DNA from 2 places in the Anaerofustis sp. NSJ-163 genome. Region 2 is predicted to be linked to the other one. Evidence: riboswitches for the same ligand, from Rfam matches in the RefSeq annotation. Region 2 holds a riboswitch; the other holds the start of a gene.

Region 1 (9,982 bases), on a different contig from region 2:
TCAATAAGCCTTACTCCACTTTTAAGTGCACTGCTTACTGACTTATAAGCCGTATCGCCGGTTAGGGAATAGGTTCCTATTCCATTTAGTGGCATTTCGTAGCCGCTGTTTAACATAACCGTTTTGGTTGAAAAATTAAAATTAGAGTTATTAAAATTATTCATACTTACATAATCCTTATTTTTGTTTGTAAAATAAAATATAATTCCTATTAAAAATATAATTATTAATACAAAAGAAATAATATATTTTATTTTTTTATTCTTTTTCATTTTATTGCCCTTACTTATTTAATTTTTTTAATATATAAGAAAAATTTTCTCCTAAATTAATCATATTTTCAAGGGCCTCTTTATCACTATTTACATCTTTAGGCATTTCCCCAAAACCAATATTCCAGTAAGTTGACCCGACAACAATCATCTCATGATTTAAGAAAAAATGATTTAATGTATCTATTGTATTTAAAAGCCCACCCCTTCTTCCTACACTTAGACCTGCAGATAGTTTATGTTTAAACAAACCGGGATTCATATCTAAAACGACACTTGCTCTTTCAAATAGCCTACACTATTGAAGAAATATTTGCGCTGTAAACAGGAGAGCCTAAAATAATTCCGTCTGCTTTTTTCATAAGTTCAAATACTTCATTAAATTTATCACCATTAAAAGAACACTTTTCTTTTCCATCACATGTAAAACAAGCTTTGCAGGGGTTAATTATTTCTCCTGACAGTTCAATAAGATTTGTTTCTATACCTTTTTTATTTATCTGATTTAACACCGTTTCAAGCATTATTTTAGTATTTCCATCTTTTCTTGCACTTGCACTTATAGCTAAAACATTCATAAATTACTTCCTTTATTTTAAATACATATTAAAAAATTCTTCAATTTTATCAAATGGAATAATATCTGTTCTGTCATATAAATCTGTGTGTACTGCACCAGGTATAATCATTAACTCTTTATTATCTATGTATTTATTATCCTTTATCATGTCTTTATATGCGTCTTTGCTGAAATAACATGAATGTGCTTTTTCTCCGTGTATTACTAATACGGCACTTCTTATTTCATTTGTATATTTTAAAAGAGGTTGATTCATTAAAGACATAGTTCCAATTACATTCCATCCGCCATTTGAATTTAAGCTTCTTTCATGATACCCTCTTTGTGTTTTATAATAATCATAATAATCTTTAACAAAGAAAGGAGCATCTGCCGGTAGGGGATCTACAACTCCACCACCTAGTTTATAACTTCCATTTTTATAATCTTGTGTTCTTTGTGTGTTAAGTGCTACACGCATTTTATATCTTTCTTCTTCGCTGTCAGCTCCATCAAAATATCCCTTTGCCGCAACTCTAGACATATCATACATAGTAGATGAAACAGTTGCTTTTATTCTTGTGTCAATTGCTGCAGTATTAAGAGCCATTCCACCCCAGCCACAAATTCCGATAATACCTATTTTTTCGCTGTCAACATCATCTCTTGTAGATAAATAATCTATGCTTGCTTGAAAATCTTCAGTGTTTATATCTCCCGATGCCATATATCTTACGTTTCCACCACTTTCACCTGTAAATGATGGGTCAAAAGCTATTGTTAAAAATCCTCTTTCAGCCATTATTTGAGCATAAAGTCCGCTTGATTGTTCCTTTACTGCCCCAAAAGGTCCACAAACGGAAATTGCAGGAAGTTTACCTTCTTTATCTTTAGGCTTATATAAATCTGCTGCCAATGTTATTCCAAAACGGTTGTGAAAAGTTACCTTAGAATGTTCAACCTTGTCGCTTTTTTCAAAAACTTTATCCCATTTATCTGTTAAATTTAATTTTTCTTCTACCATTTTATATATCTCCTTTTATATTATTTTTCTTTATGTTATAATTGTAGTACCTTGAGTGAACTCTATGTCAAGGAAAAAAATAAAAAAATAGGAGTTTTATTATGTATACAATAGGAGAGGTTTCAAAATTATTTAATATTTCTATCCATACTTTAAGATTTTATGATAAAGAAGGTTTGTTTATAAATTTAAAAAGGGATAAATCAGGGAAAAGAAACTTTGATGATGTTGACTTAGAAGCTATAAGACTTATAGAGTGTTTAAAAAAATCCGGAATGAAAATAAAAGATATTAAAGAGTTTATGTATTGGTGTTCTCTTGGAAATGAAACATTAGAAAAAAGAAAAGAGATGTTTTATAAACAAAGAGAGAATATAATAAAAGAAATGAATGAATTAAAAAAGGTTCTTTCAATGATTGAATATAAATGTTGGTATTATGAACAGGCTTTAAAAGATGGAAATGAAGATAGGTTAAAAAACATATCTATGGATAATATACCTAAAAATATTCCAGAGAGGATAAAAAATTTTTTCATACAAGCCCATTTATAAAATATTAAATTAACATTAATAATCAATTAATGTTCTATGTAATATTGTCGATTTATGATACAATATTAAAATGTAAGGAGAATAATATATGGAAAAGATATGTCCAAAGTGTAAAAGCAAACATATTGAAGAAATGATATACGGTCTTATGTATTTTGAAGCTTGTGAAGCAATGGGGAAAGATGAAGGATTTTATGGCGGATGTTTTGAAGATGAAAAAACAAGACCTGATTACATATGCCTTGACTGCGGACATAAATGGAAATAAATATCATATATTAAAAGATTACAATGAACATGGAAAAAGACCTGAACAGGACGTTTATAAGCACTGTTAACGTTCCTGCAGATACAAAAAAATATTTTATAGAACAAACTAAAGAATTTAAAGAAGCAATTATGATGTATGGCTGTGCAATAAGAGAAGTTAAAACTAAACTTGAAGTTTTAAATGATGAACTTGCACTTAAAAGAGCTAACAGTCCAATAGAGTTTATCAAGTCAAGAATCAAAAAACCTGAAAGTATAGCCGCAAAATTAAAAAAAGAAGGATATGAAGTATCCGTAGAATCGGCTATGGAACACCTAAATGATATTGCGGGAATAAGAATAGTTTGTTCTTTTATTGATGATATATATGCACTTGCAAAAATGATTGCAAAACAAGATGATATTACTGTCATAGCCGTAAAGGATTATATTAACAACCCTAAGGAAAACGGATATAGATCTTATCATATGATTGTGGAAATACCAGTGTTCTTTTCTGATAAAAAACAAAATTTAAGAGTTGAAATTCAAATTAGAACAATAGCAATGGACTTTTGGGCAAGTTTGGAACATCAGCTTAAATACAAAAAAAATATAGAAGAAGAAGAAAAAATTATAAATGAATTAAAAGAATGTGCAACCCTTATTTCTTATACAGATATAAAAATGCAAGAAATAAGAGATAAAATTCATTTGGAAAGCGAAGCATAATGCTTTTGTTGACATATATTTTATCTTGTGGTAGCATAGTTTTATAAATAAAATATACAGGGGAGCTTTTTGCTGAGAGGAATTTATTCGACCCTTAAACCTGATTTGGATAATGCCAACGTAGGAAGAAATAATAAGTAAATTTTAACGAGAATCCTAATTGGTTTCTCGTTTTTTTATATTAGGAGGAATGAAATGTTAAAAGAAATTTTGGAAAACGTAAAAAACAATACACCACTTGTACATAACATTACAAACTACGTAACTGTAAATGACTGTGCAAATATACTGCTTGCTTGTGGAGGTTCTCCGATAATGGCGGATGATGAAGGAGAAGTAGAAGAAATAACAAGTATTTGCAGCGGTTTAAATATAAACATAGGAACTTTAAATAAAAATACAATTCCTTCAATGTTACTTGCAGGAAAAAAAGCAAATGAACTTTCTCATCCTGTTATTCTTGACCCTGTAGGAGCAGGTGCTTCAACTCTTAGAACAAATACAGCAAATGAACTTTTGAATAACGTTAAATTTTCTGTAATAAAAGGTAATATTTCCGAAATTAAAACTCTTATGGCAGGAAGCGGTACAACAAAAGGGGTTGATGCCGATATAGCTGATAAAGTAACTGAAGAAAATATAGACGATGTAATAAAATCTTTAAAAGAATTTTCAAAACAAACAGGTGCTGTAATAATAGTTACGGGAGAAATTGATATTGTAACTAATGATAAAGATGCTTATATAATAAAAAACGGACATGCTGTAATGTCTTCAATAACAGGAACAGGCTGTATGCTTTCAGCTATGACTTGTGCTTATATATGTGCAAATACAGACAATATGTTAAAAGCCTGCCTTGCAAGCGTATGTTTAATGGGATATGCAGGGGAAAAAGCATATGAAAAAATGGTTGAAACAAAAGCCGGTAACTCATCATTTAGAAATTATTTAATTGATGCTATTTACAATATGTCAGGTGAAGAACTTGATAAGGGGGCAAAATATGAACACAGATAAAAAAGATATGCTTTTATATGCCGTAACGGACAGAATGTGGAGTGAAGAAAAAGGATTAAAGGGGCAAATCAAAGAAGCTTTAGAGGGAGGAATAACTTTTTTACAGCTTAGAGAAAAAGAATTAAGTGATGAAGAATTCTTAAAAGAAGCATTAGAAATAAAAGATATGGTAAAAGAGTATAATATTCCTTTTGTAATCAATGATAACGTAGAGGTTGCAATAAAATGTGATGCAGACGGAGTACATGTAGGTCAAAGCGACATGAAAGCTACGGACGTTAGAAGTAAAATAGGAAAAGATAAAATCCTAGGCGTTTCTGCTCATACTCTCGAAGAGGCTATAGAAGCAGAAAAAATGGGAGCTGACTATCTTGGAGTCGGAGCAGTATTTTCAACTTCAACAAAGTTAGATGCCGATGATGTATCTTTTGAAACACTAAAAGAAATATGCGACAGTGTAAATATTCCCGTTGTTGCAATAGGGGGAATAAGTAAAGATAATATTTTAAAATTAAAAGGAAGTCATGTTGACGGAGTTGCAGTTGTATCTGCAATCTTTGCAAGCAAAAATATAACTGAAGATACAAAAGAACTTTTAAGTCTATCTAAAGAAATGGTAAAAGGAGAATAATATGAAAAAGGTTTTAACAATAGCTGGTTCTGATTCAAGCGGAGGAGCCGGAATACAAGCCGATATAAAAACAATAACAGCTCATAAACTTTATGCGATGAGTGCAATAACGGCTCTAACAGCACAAAACACAACAGGAGTTTACGGTGTTTTAGATGCAGATGCAGACTTTGTAAAAAATCAAATTGATTGCATTTTTACTGATATAAGACCTGATGCGGTAAAAATTGGTATGGTTTCAAACAGCGATATAATCAATGCCATAGCAGATAAACTAATTGAGTATAAAGCAGAAAATATTGTTGTTGATCCTGTAATGGTTGCAACAAGCGGAAGTAAGCTTATAAGTGATGAAGCAAAAGATACTTTAATAAACAGACTTCTTCCACTTGGAACAATAATCACTCCTAATATTCCCGAAGCTGAAGTTTTATCGGGTATGAGTATAAAAAGTGATGAAGACATGATTAATGCAGCAAAAGAAATATCTAAAAACATTGACAGTGCAATTCTTATAAAAGGCGGTCATTATGATAAAAACGCAAATGATCTTTTATATGATAATGGAGAAATTTTCTGGTTTAAGGGAGATAGAGTAGATACTAATAATACTCACGGAACAGGCTGTACTCTTTCTTCTGCAATTGCTTGTAATCTTGCAATGGGCTATTCTAAAGAAGAAAGCATTAAAAATGCAAAAAATTATATAACAGGAGCCCTAAAGGCAGGGTTAGATCTTGGAAGGGGAAGTGGACCTTTAAATCATATGTATAATTTATAAAATAGAAACCTGTAAATATTTATATTTGCAGGTTTTTTATTATTTTAAGCATATAATTTATGTGGAGGAAATAATGTAAATTAAAATAATTCTAAAAAAGTTGTTTGTTATGGTTAACAAAATACAAATTATATGATAAACTATATAAACTAAATGAAAGGAGATGGAATATGAATAAAAAAGTCTTAAGAGTAATAGTCCCGATTTTAATTGTTTTAGTAATCGGTGGAATATATATATTTAAAAATATTGAAGAAAGCAAAAAGGTAGATGATAACATAAATATAACAAGTCTTAATATGGATGAACTTAAAAAACAAAATCTTCCAATCATTCTAAATTTTTCAAGTTCAACATGTCCTCCATGCAGAGAAATGGAACCTACAATACATAATCTTGCAAAAGAGTATCAAGGAAAAATTATCATTAAAACAATTAATATAGATGCTAATGTCAGCGGTATAGAAGATTTTCCAATAAGAGTTACACCGACTATTTTCTTCTTTGATAAAAACGGCAAACCTTATTCACCAACACAAACTCCAACAGTAGAGCTTGTAAAGTATACATCTAAAGATACTAATGAACATTTATTTACCGCAAGAGAGGGAATATTAAGCGAAGAAGAATTCAGAGCAATATTTAAAGATTTGGGAGTAGAATAATATGAATCAACTAATAGAAAGTTTATCAAACATAATAGCTTCAAGCTCTGCTTTTGCTCCATTATTTGCTTTTTTGGCAGGAATATTGGTTTCATTTACTCCATGTTCCTTATCCTCAATACCTTTGATAGTAGGTTATGTAGGGTTAAACAGCAAAAAAGAAACGAAAAACCTATTTTTATTAAGCGTTGTATTTGCTCTTGGAACAGCACTTACATTTACGCTTTTTGGTGTAGTTTCAGCACTGATAGGAAACATACTTTCTCTTTCAGGTAAATGGTTTTATATTTTTCTTGGAATAATAATGGTTTTAATGGCTCTTCAAACATTGGAACTTTATAATTTTATACCCTCAACAAACTTGGTTGCAAAAAACGGTAAAACGGGATATATAGGAGCATTTATATGCGGTATACTTGCAGGTGTTTTTTCTTCTCCCTGTTCAACTCCCGCTTTGGTTGTTATTTTAAGTTTTGTTGCATCAAAGGGAAGTTTATTAATGGGAATAATAATGTTATTTTGTTATTCTGTGGGACACGGTATATTAACAGTTCTTGTAGGTACCGGCATTGGATTTACAAAAAATTTGAACAAAAGTGAAAAATATGCAAAAGTACAGTTTGTAGTAAAAATCCTACTTTCAATTTTAATGCTTCTCATAGCTTTCTATATGTTTTATTTAGGCTTTTAAAGACACGTTATGTGTCTTTTTTATTTAAAATATTTGTAAAATTAAAGTAAATACTTTATGCTTTTTAACAATAATTAAGTTAAATTTTATATAATAGAAAGGCAAATTATATAAGATTAAAGACAGCAAAAAAAATATTAAAAGTTTTGTTTTGGAATGTAAAAAACTTTAAAAATTTTCATATTTAATATATAATTAATTTTCAAAATACATTTTAGAAAGGCATAATATGAAATATTTTTATCAATTTTTAATCATTTGTTTAATAACTTTTGTAAGTGAGCTGTTAAATTATATAATACCGCTTCCGATTCCAAGCAGTATATACGGTCTTGTAATAATGCTGATACTTCTAAAATCAAATATACTTAAATTAAGTTATATAAAAGACGTTGGCGGTTTTTTACTGGATACAATGCCTATAATGTTCGTTCCTATAGGAGTAGAAATAGTTACGTTATTTACGGTTTTAAAGGAATTTTTGTTTCCTATGACAATAATCGTTTTTGTAACTACAATTATTGTTATGGTTGTAACGGCGCATGTTTCACAATTTGTAATAAATAAAGATAAGGAGAATGTGAATAATGGAAATAATTAAAAATTCTCTTTATTTTGCGGTTTTAATAACAATACTTGGGTATTTTTTAGGGGATATAATAAGAAAAAAAACAAAGTTAAATGTTTTTAATCCTATACTTATTGGCATTATTTTTGTAAGTATTATATTAAGTGTTTTTAAAATTGACTATGATGTTTATTATGAGGGCGCAAAATATATAAGCTACTTCCTAACCCCTGCGACAATATGTCTTGCAATACCTTTATACGAAGAATTTGAAACACTTAAACACAATTTTGAAGCAATTATAATAGGGATAACTGCAGGAGTACTCTCAAGTCTTGGAAGTATTTTATTGTTTTCATACTTATTTGCTTTGACTCATGAGCAATATGTTACTCTTCTTCCAAAGTCAATTACTACGGCAATAGGAATGACTGTAAGTGAACAATTCGGAGGAATTGCTTCAATAACGGTTGCCGTAATAATAATAACCGGAATACTTGGGAATTTAATGGGAGAATATATCCTAAAAATATTTAAGATTAAGCACCCTATATCTAAAGGGCTTGCAATAGGAACAGCTGCTCATGCGGTAGGAACAGCCAAGGCTCTTGAAATGGGAGAAGTCGAAGGTGCTATGAGCGGACTTTCCGTAGCCGTATCGGGACTTATAACTGTGGTTCTTGCGGGAGCATTCGTAAATTTTTTATAAAAGAGGTTTAACATTGAAAGTAATAATTTCACCTGCAAAGAAAATGAAAATTGCATATGATGAAAAAAAGGAAATTACAACTCCTGTATTTTTTAATAAGGCAAAACAGCTTGCAAAAATAATAAAGAAGTTTTCGCCTATGGAAATAGAAAGTATTATGAAAGTAAATCCAAAAATAGCAATGGAAACTTTTGTTTACTATAATGATTTCTTTGATTTTAAGCATGAAATACCTGCAATATTATCTTATAACGGTCTTCAATATACACATATAAAAGCAGAAGAATTTAAGGAAGAAGATTATGAGTTTGTAAACTCTACCATTAGGGTAATAAGCGGTTTATACGGCATATTAAAACCTTATGACGGTATTTGTCCCTATAGACTTGAAATGCAGTGTAAACTTGATATAGACGGTAAAAATTTATATAAATTCTGGGCAGACAGTATTTATAAGGAATTATATAAGGATAATGAAGAAGTAATCAATCTTGCCTCAAAGGAATATTCAAAAGTTATTACGCCATATTTAAAAGATGAAGATAAATTTATCACAGTTGATTTTAAGAGTTTTCATAAAGGGAAAATTAGGACTATTGCAACTGAAGCTAAAATGCTAAGAGGGGAAATGGTAAGGTATATAGTTGATAAAAAGATAAATAATAGTGATAAATTAAAAGAATTTTGTTATAATGGATATAGTTTCAGTGAAGAATATTCAAATGAAAATAATTTTGTTTTCTTCAAAATTTAAGGAGGGAATATTATGTTAGAACAAGGTATAAAAGCACCTGATTTTACACTTAACGATAAAGACGGAAAAGAAGTAAGTTTATCTGATTTTTTAGGAAAGAAAGTTGTTCTTTATTTCTATCCAAGGGATAATACTCCTGGATGTACAAAACAAGCCTGTGGATTTAGAGACAACTATGATAAATACAAAGATAACGACATTGTTGTAATCGGAATAAGCAAAGACAGTGAAAAGTCTCATTCTAATTTTATAAATAAACATGATTTACCTTTTATTCTTCTTTCAGACCCTGAACTTAAAGCAATTCAGTCTTATGATGTGTGGAAAGAAAAGAATATGTACGGTAAAAAAAGCATGGGTGTAGTAAGAACTACTTATATTATCGATGAACAAGGAAATATAGAAAAAGTTTATGGTAAAGTTAAAGCTGCAACAAATGCTGAAGATGTTCTTATGGATCTTGGCATAATGTAAAAAAGGACTGTCAGGTCCTTTTTTTATTTTATTTCCATATATGTTTCATAGTAATCGTACTTTTTACCCTCGAAATCCGTCATTAAATACTTTGCAATCATTTTACCTGTTTTATAGCCCATATCAGTTAAGTTTTTAATATGAAAATCTAAATTTGTATTTAGGTTATAATAATCTTGTTTTAAGATAAATTTTACATATTTCTTGTTTTTGTCTTCTTTTTCCTGCCAAAGAATTTTATCTTCTTTGTTTATACTATTTAATATAAAACCGTATTTCATTTCTTCGTTCTTTTCTTT
Region 2 (9,982 bases):
AATATTTAAGTTTCTGCTTACATTATCTATTTCACAAATGCACTGAATTATATGTCCAAGAAGTTGTCCGTCTTTTGTATAACTTTCAACAACTCCCAAATCATTACATTCCATTTCTTCTGTTTTACATATATCATGAAGTATAACGCCTGCAAAAAGCAAATCCGTATTTAAAAATGTATATGTAGCACTAAGTTTTTTTGCATTTGTAAGCATTGTGAAAGTATGAAATAATAGTCCACTTTTCATTGCATGATGAAAAGATTTTGCCGCAGGATATGTTTTAAATTTGTATTCATACTTATCAATTAAAGTCTTTGTGATAAGTTTAATATCCTTATTTTTGAAATTATTTATAGTTAAAATAATTTCTTCAAACATCTTATCAGCATTAAAAGGTGCGGCTTCAACAAGCTTATTCATTTCTTCATCGTTCAATTTAACTTTTTCAATATGTTCAATCTTAACTTGAGGATTTGAACCAAAGCTGTCTACTTCACCGCTTACTTTTACAACATCACCGGCTTTAAAACTATCCTTTTGACCTTCTTCCACATTCCATAATTTTGCGGCAATTTCACCGCTTTTATCTTTAAGGATTATATCAAGATAATCTTTACCTGTTCTTGTCTTTCTAAGCATAACGCTCTTTAAAATAAAATTATCGAATACCTTATCGCTAACTTTTAAATTACTAATCATTTACTACCTCGTAAAATTAAAATACATATTATATTCTACACTAAAGTTACAAAATATGCTATAATTGTTTTACTTTATTTTGGAGAAATTTTAAATGAATAGATTTGAATTTATAAACAACAACGATGATATAGGTGTAACAATAGTAGAAAATATTTTTATAAACCACTTTATGCCAATGGCAAGAGGAGATTATGTCAAAGTATATTTATATGGACTAAAATGTACACAAAACCCAATATCTGAAATGCCTTCAAATAAAAAAATCGCAAACACTCTTGGAATGAGTGAAGGTGATGTAGTAAAAGCGTTTAAATATTGGCATGAAAAACAAGTTTTAACTTTTATTCATACAGATAAAAGAAACTATGTAATTCAATATAAAAATATATCTACTATGATATTTACTCCTGAAAAATTCAAGAAAAACGGTTCTTACAGCGAAACAATAGAATATAACACCAAAAAACAAAGTTTATTTGACGAACTTAGTAAAGAATTTGAAGCTTCCATTGAGGAAGGTGGACTTGGAAGACCGATATCACATCAAGAAATGGAAATGTTCTCTGACTGGATGGAAGATTATTCTTTTAGTACAGAAACCGTTAAATTAATAGTAAATACATGTCTTATTAAAAGGAAAATAAAACAAAGAAAATATTGGAATGCAGTGGCAATGGACTTCCACTCAAAAGGAATAAAAACCTTTGACGAAGCCGCAATGGAATTTAACAAAAGCGATAAAAGATATCAAGAATATCAAAAAATATTTAAATATCTTGGACTTAATACAAGAGGAACATTTATTACAAAACCTGAAGAAAATCTTGTGGATAAATGGCTTGATGAATATAAATTAAGTATGGAACAAATTTTAAAAGCCTGTGACGAAACCATTGCAACAAACAAACCAAGCTTTAAATATGTTGATAGTGTAATTTATAGCATGTATATAAACAAAGATAAAAACACAAAACCTCAAAACAGCAATAAACAATATAATAAACCTTCAAGTACAAAAGAAACGATACAAGCAGATCTTGATTATGAATATTATAATGAAGAAGATATTATAAAAATGATGAGTGAGGATTAATCATGAATATTAACGAAAAAAAAATGATTGATTTTAACAATAAAAGACATTTAAAAGAAAAAGAATTAGAAAGAAAAATAGATTATGTAAAACAAAATTATCCTGAAATAAAGAAAATCCTTAACGAAATTAACGAACTTGGAATAAGCGCTTGTCTTGGTAATCTAAGTAGTGAAAAATACAAAGAAAAAGAAACAAAACTAAATAATCAATTAAGAGAAGAATTAATAAAAAAGGGTTTTGATGAAAATTTCTTGGAGGTAAAATACGACTGTAATAAATGCAAAGATACAGGATATATAAACGGACATATGTGTGATTGCTTAAAAGAATTTTTACATTTTAATGTAAAACCTCACCCTTTACTTTTTAGAAAGGGAAGCTTTGAAGAATTTAATGAAAATCTATTTACTAATGAATCAAAAAAAGGAGAAATATCACCAAGGGAAAATATTTTAAAAAATAAACAACAATCTTTAAGGTTTATAAATGAATTTAATGACAGTAATAATAACATAGGTTTACTAATGTCAGGTAAAGTTGGAAGTGGAAAGACTTTTCTTGCAGCTGCAACAGGAAAGGTTTTATTAAAAAAAGGATATAGTGTTGTTTGTTTAACTGCAAGAGAATTTGAAGATGCAATAAAAAATTTCTCTAATCCATCTTTAGAAGAACATAAACAAAATATATTAAATGCAGATTTATTAATTCTTGATGACCTTGGAATAGAAACCCAAAGTGAATATGTTAACAATGAAATATTAAAATTAATTGATTATAGAATCACTTACAATAAAAAAATGATAATAACAACAAATCTTAATCTCAATGAAATAAGCGATAAATACAAATCAAGAATATATTCAAGGATAGTAAGTAATTTTAAATATTTACATTTTATCAGTTCAGATATAAGAATAAGAAATAAAATGAGAAAAAAATAAGTAATTTTTTACTGATTTAAAACTTTAAGCTATTGACCCTTAATAGTTATTAATGATAAAATATAAATAATTCAAATAAACGAGAGGATACTAATATGGATTATAAAAAAGAATATGAACAAAAATTAGTAAGTGCTGAACAAGCAGCAAAAACAGTAAAATCAGGCGATTGGATTGATTACGGTTGGACAGCAACAACTCCTGTTGCATTCGACAAAGAATTAGCAAAATTAATGCCTAACTTAAAAGACGTAAACGTAAGAGGCGGTATCTTAATGTGGGAACCTGAAATCTTCAAATTGGAAGATGCAAAAGATCATTTCACATGGAACTCTTGGCATATGGGAGGAATTGAAAGAAAAGCTGTAGCAAAAGGATTTTCATTCTATTCTCCAATTCGTTACTCAGAACTTCCAAGATACTATAGAGATGGAAATACTCCAGGAGCAGATGTTGCTGTTATGCAAGTTTCTCCAATGGATAACCATGGATACTTTAGTTTTGGACCAAGTGCTTCACACTTAATGGCTGTATGCGAAACAGCAAAAAAAATTATTGTTGAAGTAAACGAAAATGTACCAAGATGTTTAGGAGGATTTGAATCTGCAGTTCACATCTCAAATGTAGATATGATTATCGAAGGAGACAACCCTCCAATGGCTGAAATGGGTGGCGGTGGAGCTGCAACAGACGTTGATAAAACAGTTGCAAAACTAATCGTTGAAGAAATCCCTAATGGAGCTTGTTTACAACTTGGTATCGGTGGAATGCCAAACGCAGTTGGTTCTTTAATCGCAGAATCAGACTTAAAAGACCTTGGTGTTCATACAGAAATGTTTGTAGACGGTTTTGTTGATATTGCAAACGCAGGCAAAATCAATGGTTCTAAAAAGAACTTAAACAGATTCCGTCAAACATATGCATTCGCAGCAGGTACAAAAAAATTATATGATTACTTAAATGACAACCCAGAATGTATGTCAGTTCCTGTTGATTATACAAACGATGTAAGAGTTATCTCTGAACATGATAACTTCATCTCAATCAACAATGCTGTTGATATTGACTTATTCGGACAAGTAAGCTCTGAATCTTCAGGAACAAAACAAATTTCTGGAGCAGGCGGACAACTTGACTTCGTTCTTGGTGCTTACTTATCAAAAGGAGGTAAAAGCTTTATCTGCTTATCTTCTACATTCAAAAACAAACAAGGTGAATTAAAATCTCGTATCTTACCAACACTTCACCCTGGTTCAGTAGTTACAGATACAAGAGCAAATACTCACTATGTTGTAACAGAATATGGTAAAGTAAACTTAAAAGGACTTTCTACATGGCAAAAAGCTGAAGCTTTAATCAGTGTTGCTCATCCTGACTTCAGAGAAGAACTTATTAAAGAAGCAGAAAAAATGAACATCTGGAGAAGAAGCAATAAATAACAATGAAAAAAAGATTCATAAAAGTTCATAGTGAAGGAACAATAAAAGGTAATGAAATTTGGGTTGACAGAGAAACAGGAGTAAATTATTTATTCCATTTCGACGGAACAGCAAGTGGACTTACCCCTTTACTAAACAAGGACGGAAAACCTTTAGTTACTCCAATATATGATGAATAAAAAAGGACTGTTTAACAGTCCTTTTCTTTTTTTTCAATATTTAAAAATGCTTTATAAAACACATCTTTTAAAACGAGCACAGCATCTTCAAGAGAATAATCATATTTTTTCATTGCTTCTTTTATCATATTCTCAAAATGAGACAAATAGTAATCCATATCTATTTCATCTTGATATTTAGTTAAAATAGGATAAACTTTAGTCCAGTCTATTTCAAGCCCTTTTTCTCCGTTTTTTACTTCAAGCTTATTATTTTTTTCTTCACCTGTTAATAAATAATCTATACTTACCTCAAGTATATCACAAAGTTCTATAAGCTTATTTGTCCCAACTAAAATAATATCCTGCTCCCATTTTGAAACTGTTTGTCTTGATACTCCAAGTTTTTCTGAAAGCTGTTCTTGTGTCAAATTAAGATTTCTTCTTTCACGTGCTATTCTTTGTCCTATACTCATAACATTCCTCCAAACTATATTAAAATAATTATAACACTAAAAACTAAATTATAAATATACTACAAAGTTCAAAAAGCACTCCTTAATAATAAAAAAGAAGAAGTAAAACACTTCTTCCTTAAATATTATTTTTAACTCTTTCAAATCCTTTTTTTACAGCCGGTATTGAAATTACAATAATTGTAAGAATTGCTTCAGCTCCTATATATATTCCGTTATATACCAAAGAATAAGCAAGTGGCGACCAGCCTGCCCAAGCATATTCAGCAAAAAATATAAAACCTGAAAGGACTGCAAAAATATATCTTCCGATAACACCAACTATATATCCCTTTAACAAACCGTTTTTTGATTTATAAAATATTCCGGATAAACCAAGAGCCCCAAAAGCAAGTAAATAATCAACGATAACCTGCAAAGGAAAAACTATGTAAGGTTCAATAATCAGTTGCAAAATACCATATGCAGCACCTGTTAAAATACCTGTTGCAGGACCAAAAAAATAACCCGCCAAGCATACAAATAACATACTACATAAAGTTACGGAACCTCCAAATGGAAACTCATATACTTTAAGCATTGATGCTACTGTTCCAAGAGCAATAATCATTGCACAAAAAACCATTTTTTTTGTACTGATACTTTTTTGTTTTTCTTTCTTATTTGATTTTGATAAATATACACCTATAACCAATGCCGCAATAAGTAAAACTGCTAAAGTTATATATCCTATTGTTGTTGGCATATAACCGTCAGGTGTAGATGATACAAAAATTTACATAAAAATACCTCCTTTTATAAACATAGGAGGGGTTAAGAAAATATTTAGCTTCCTTACGCCGGCATAACCCGGATCAAGTAGTAAGGGTAAACACGAATAGTTCTCTCAGCCCATAGGCTCCCCTAGCTTATTTGTATTATTTTGATTTCACAATATTTTACCACTGACAACATAATATGTCAAATACTAGTATTATTTATCTTTAAAATCCCACCACTTTTTATTCTCTCTATCTTCTCCTTCGTTCGCATAATACACAGCACATCTATATACATAAAGCTGACACCTGTCAACTTTACAGCCTTTTTGTTCACATTCCTTTAAATATATTTTTTCAGGATCTTCTCCTTTTAAGGACTCAATATTTTTATACCCTAACATTATTAAATCTTCTTCTGTTTTCTTCCCTACACCTGGTATTTTTCTAAGTTCACCCATAATCAATTCCTTTGTGATTTATTTAATAAAATAGATTTTATTTTATAAAAATCTTCCTTATCCTTTAAAATATATTTATTTTCAATTTTTATTTTATCCATACAAACGCAGGCATTATTACATCCGCATACAATAAACGCAATATCACAAATGTGATTATCATCATAATAAAAACATAAATCAGGGAATTCCTTTTTTAATTTTTCAACTTCACTAACCCTGTTATATGTTTCATTGCAGCCGCCACAGTATTTTAAATATACGTTCATTTTATTTCCCTTTTAGAAAATTTTTTGCAAAATCAAGAAGTTCGTCATTTACTCCCTCAACAAGAATTACATCTTTTATGCTTGGTATTTCTTTTAATAAGTTATATTTTATAAGTTCTTCATTTGTTGTCTTTGCACTTACACAGTTTGCACATTGACCTATTAATTTTACTTTCAGTATTCCTTCTTTATATTCCTTTATAACAACATTACCGCCGTGATTTTTTAAATAAGGACGAACTTTATCATTTAAAACTTTTTCTATTTCTATTATCTTATCATCTTTTAACATAACTCTACCTCTATAAAATTATATAAAACAATTATATTTTTTTCAAATATATTTTTTCCTTATATTAATAAACCAGGTTGTTGCATTCTTGCAACATGCATAGTAAAATACAATTATATACGAGGTGTAAAATGGAAAATAATATCTTTAATAATCTCCAAGAAGCAAATGAAAGACTTGATGCAATAATAGAAAACTCATTTGACGGTATTTATATAACAGATAATAAAGCAAATACAATAAAAGTAAATAAATCTTATGAGGTAATTACAGGCTTAAAAAAAGAAGAAGTTTTAGGTAAAAACATGATTGACCTTATAAAAAATAATGTCATATCCATATCAGGTTCGGTCTTGGCTCTTCAAAAAAAAGAACCAATAACCCTTCAACAAGAATTTAAAACTGGGAAAAAAGCGCTAATAACAAGCTCCCCTGTTTTTGACAAAAAGGGTAATATAATAATGGTTGTAACAAACGTAAGAGATTTAACGGAAATTTACAAATTAAAAAAAGAAGTAGAAAAAAACAGCTTCTTAAAAAACGAAAATAAAAATATAGAATCAACTGATTTTAAAGAAAATGAAAAGATTATTTGTGTTGATGAAAATTCAAAGCAAGTTTTAAATATTGCAAAAAAAGTTGCAGACCTTGACACAACGGTAATGCTTATTGGACAAACAGGAGTAGGTAAAGAACTTTTTGCAAATTATATTTTAAATAACAGTAACAGAAAAAATGAACCTTTTATAAAAGTCAACTGTGGTGCTATATCCCCATCTCTTGCGGAAAGTGAACTTTTTGGATATGAGAAAGGATCATTTACAGGAGCAGACAAAAAAGGAAAAGCAGGAATATTTGAGGCGGCTAATAACGGAACAGTGTTTTTAGATGAAGTTGGAGAACTTCCTCTTTCATTACAAGTGAAACTTTTAAGAGTTATTCAAGAAAGAGAAATAGAAAGAGTCGGGGGAACAAAATCCATAAAAGTTAATGTTAGAATAATAGCCGCAACTAATGCAGACCTTGAACAACTTGTGGAAAAGAAACTATTTAGAAAAGATTTATATTATAGACTAATGGTTTTTCCTATATATATTCCGCCTTTAAAAGAAAGAAAAGAAGATATTATACCTCTTATAAATTTATTTAAAGATACATTTAATAAAAAATATGGCTTTAACAAATCATTTTCAAAGGAAGCACTTGAATTTTTAAAAGAACAGGAATGGAAAGGAAACATAAGAGAACTAAGAAATGTAGTAGAAAGAGGATTAATACTTTCTGATAATGTAGTAACGACAAAAGATTTAAACTTTCCTAAATATAATAAAGACATTATAAAAGATTTTAAACTTCCTAAAACAGACAATTTAAAAGAACTTATAGAACAAATTGAACTTGCATATATAAATAAGGCTTATGAAAAATATAAAAATGTAAGACAGGCAGCGGCAAGTTTAAATATGGATCCATCTACATTTGTAAGAAAAAGAAAAAAATATTCAAGATAAAAAAAACGGATAAATTATCCGTTTTTTTGTTTACATGCTTTTAAAACATTTTTAACAAGACAAGCCGTTGTTACACTTCCTACTCCGCCTGGAACAGGAGTAATCATACCTGCAACTTCACTTGCACTTTCATAATCAACATCACCTGTCAATTTACCATCATAAAAATTAATTCCTACATCTATAACAACAGCATCTTTTTTAATATATTCTTTATCTACCATATTTGCTCTTCCAACAGCAACAATTAAAATATCAGCTTTTTTACATACTTCTTTTAAGTTTTTTGTTCTTGAATGACAAATCGTAAGAGTAGCATGTCTGTCTAAAAGCATCATACTTAAAGGTTTTCCTACAACAAGACTTCTACCTACGATTACAACTTCTTTCCCTTCTGGATTTATTCTGTAATAATCTAACATTTCCATAACTCCAAGAGGTGTACAAGGATAAAAACCACTTGTATCTGAAATAAAAAGTTTTGCCATATTTACAGGAGAGAAACAGTCAATATCTTTACTTGGAGAAATTATATATTTTATTTTATCTTCATCAATCTGATCAGGAAGAGGTCTAAATACCAAAATTGCATTTATACTTTCATCTTCGTTTACTTCCTTTAATATATTAATGAATTCTTCTTCCTTAATATTCTCATCTAATACTATTGATTTTACGGATATGTCAGCTTTTTCCATGAAATTCATTATACTTTTTTCATATGAAATATCACTAGAATTATTTCCAACCCTAATAACTGCTATTTGAGGATTTATTCCTTGTTCCTTTAACTCATTACATTCTTTTTTGCTGTTTATTATAATTTCATTTACAACCTTACTGCCAAGTAATTTCTTTGTCATATTTATTCTCCTATATTTAGTCTATCCAAAACCTTATTATATATTTCATCACACAAGATTATGCCATTATCAACTTTATCTTTACATTCTTTCAAATTTTTTTCTATAAAAGAAGAATCTTTTATTGTTTTCATGTTTATCAATACATTCAAGTAAGCACCTTTTAAAGCTGTTCTTAAGCATTCAACTCCTACTCCAACATCACTTATTAACAACACAGAACCTTTTGTTAAAAGTTCTTTATGAAGTAATATTGCTTCATAGGAAATATCTATAATCTCTATTGGTACCTTACATGCAATAACGGAACATCTTGAAATTTCATCATCTTTAAATTTCTTTTCTTCATCACTTTCTGCTTTTAAACCATATGCTTTTGACAAAGGTATAAAATTCTCTTCATCTTCATCTATTAAAGATAAAAATCGTTCTTGAAGTCTCTTTGCATCTTTTATTATTTTTTGAATATCCTCTTCATACTGTGCATACTTTTTCTTTCCTGTCGTAAAATTAGAAACCATTCCCGACAATGCCACACCTAAAGAGCCACATAAGGAACAGACCCCGCCCCCTCCGGGAGCAGGGTCTTTGCTGTACGTTTTATTAACAAAATCTTGTAAAGTATAATCTTTATAAGCCATATAAATTATCTAACCTCTAATCCACTTTCAATATCTTCTTCAGGAGATACAAAAGTAAGCTTTCCGTCTTTATCTTCCGCAAGAAGTAACATTCCCTCAGAAACTTCACCTCTAAGTTTTGCAGGTTTTAAGTTTGCTACTACTACAACATTTTTACCTACAACTTCTTCAGGGGTAAAGAATTTGGCAATACCTGAAACAATCTGTCTTTTTTCTTCTCCAACCATTACTTCAAATACCAATAATTTATCAGCATTAGGATGTTTTCTTGCACTTACTATTTTTCCCGTTTTTAACTTAACTTTTGCAAAATCATCAATGGTAATTTCTGTATTTTCTTGTTCTTCTTTCTTTGCTTTTTTATTTTCTTTT

What was found. Region 2 has a riboswitch for thiamine pyrophosphate ahead of M6G78_RS03035 (energy-coupled thiamine transporter ThiT). Riboswitches for the same ligand answer to the same signal wherever they lie in the genome.
Region 1: linked by a shared signal. The riboswitch ahead of thiM (hydroxyethylthiazole kinase) and the one ahead of M6G78_RS03035 (energy-coupled thiamine transporter ThiT) in region 2 are both predicted to bind thiamine pyrophosphate.

Annotation. Positions count from the first base shown of each region.
Region 1 covers NZ_JAMYJV010000001.1:77,591-87,572, forward strand. The annotation lists gene M6G78_RS00360 (aldo/keto reductase) at 1-272, opposite strand, end outside; gene M6G78_RS00365 (flavodoxin family protein) at 283-534, opposite strand; gene M6G78_RS00370 (flavodoxin family protein) at 566-850, opposite strand; gene M6G78_RS00375 (alpha/beta hydrolase) at 863-1,855, opposite strand; gene M6G78_RS00380 (MerR family transcriptional regulator) at 1,957-2,409, shown strand; gene M6G78_RS00385 (hypothetical protein) at 2,498-2,677, shown strand; gene M6G78_RS00390 (GTP pyrophosphokinase family protein) at 2,701-3,390, shown strand; TPP riboswitch at 3,439-3,535, shown strand; gene thiM (hydroxyethylthiazole kinase) at 3,586-4,410, shown strand; gene thiE (thiamine phosphate synthase) at 4,397-5,041, shown strand; gene thiD (bifunctional hydroxymethylpyrimidine kinase/phosphomethylpyrimidine kinase) at 5,043-5,822, shown strand; gene M6G78_RS00410 (co-chaperone YbbN) at 5,993-6,487, shown strand; gene M6G78_RS00415 (cytochrome c biogenesis protein CcdA) at 6,489-7,178, shown strand; gene M6G78_RS00420 (CidA/LrgA family protein) at 7,408-7,779, shown strand; gene M6G78_RS00425 (LrgB family protein) at 7,766-8,455, shown strand; gene yaaA (peroxide stress protein YaaA) at 8,469-9,209, shown strand; gene bcp (thioredoxin-dependent thiol peroxidase) at 9,222-9,683, shown strand; gene M6G78_RS00440 (MerR family transcriptional regulator) at 9,707-9,982, opposite strand, start outside.
Region 2 covers NZ_JAMYJV010000002.1:136,979-146,960, forward strand. The annotation lists gene M6G78_RS03005 (3'-5' exoribonuclease YhaM family protein) at 1-702, opposite strand, end outside; gene M6G78_RS03010 (DnaD domain protein) at 797-1,798, shown strand; gene M6G78_RS03015 (ATP-binding protein) at 1,801-2,742, shown strand; gene M6G78_RS03020 (butyryl-CoA:acetate CoA-transferase) at 2,838-4,181, shown strand; gene M6G78_RS03025 (DUF6440 family protein) at 4,184-4,360, shown strand; gene M6G78_RS03030 (helix-turn-helix domain-containing protein) at 4,372-4,815, opposite strand; gene M6G78_RS03035 (energy-coupled thiamine transporter ThiT) at 4,934-5,560, opposite strand; TPP riboswitch at 5,630-5,730, opposite strand; gene M6G78_RS03040 (helix-hairpin-helix domain-containing protein) at 5,789-6,034, opposite strand; gene M6G78_RS03045 (hypothetical protein) at 6,037-6,303, opposite strand; gene M6G78_RS03050 (NifU family protein) at 6,305-6,595, opposite strand; gene M6G78_RS03055 (sigma-54-dependent Fis family transcriptional regulator) at 6,727-8,106, shown strand; gene M6G78_RS03060 (bifunctional 5,10-methylenetetrahydrofolate dehydrogenase/5,10-methenyltetrahydrofolate cyclohydrolase) at 8,121-8,969, opposite strand; gene M6G78_RS03065 (cyclodeaminase/cyclohydrolase family protein) at 8,972-9,610, opposite strand; gene metG (methionine--tRNA ligase) at 9,616-9,982, opposite strand, start outside.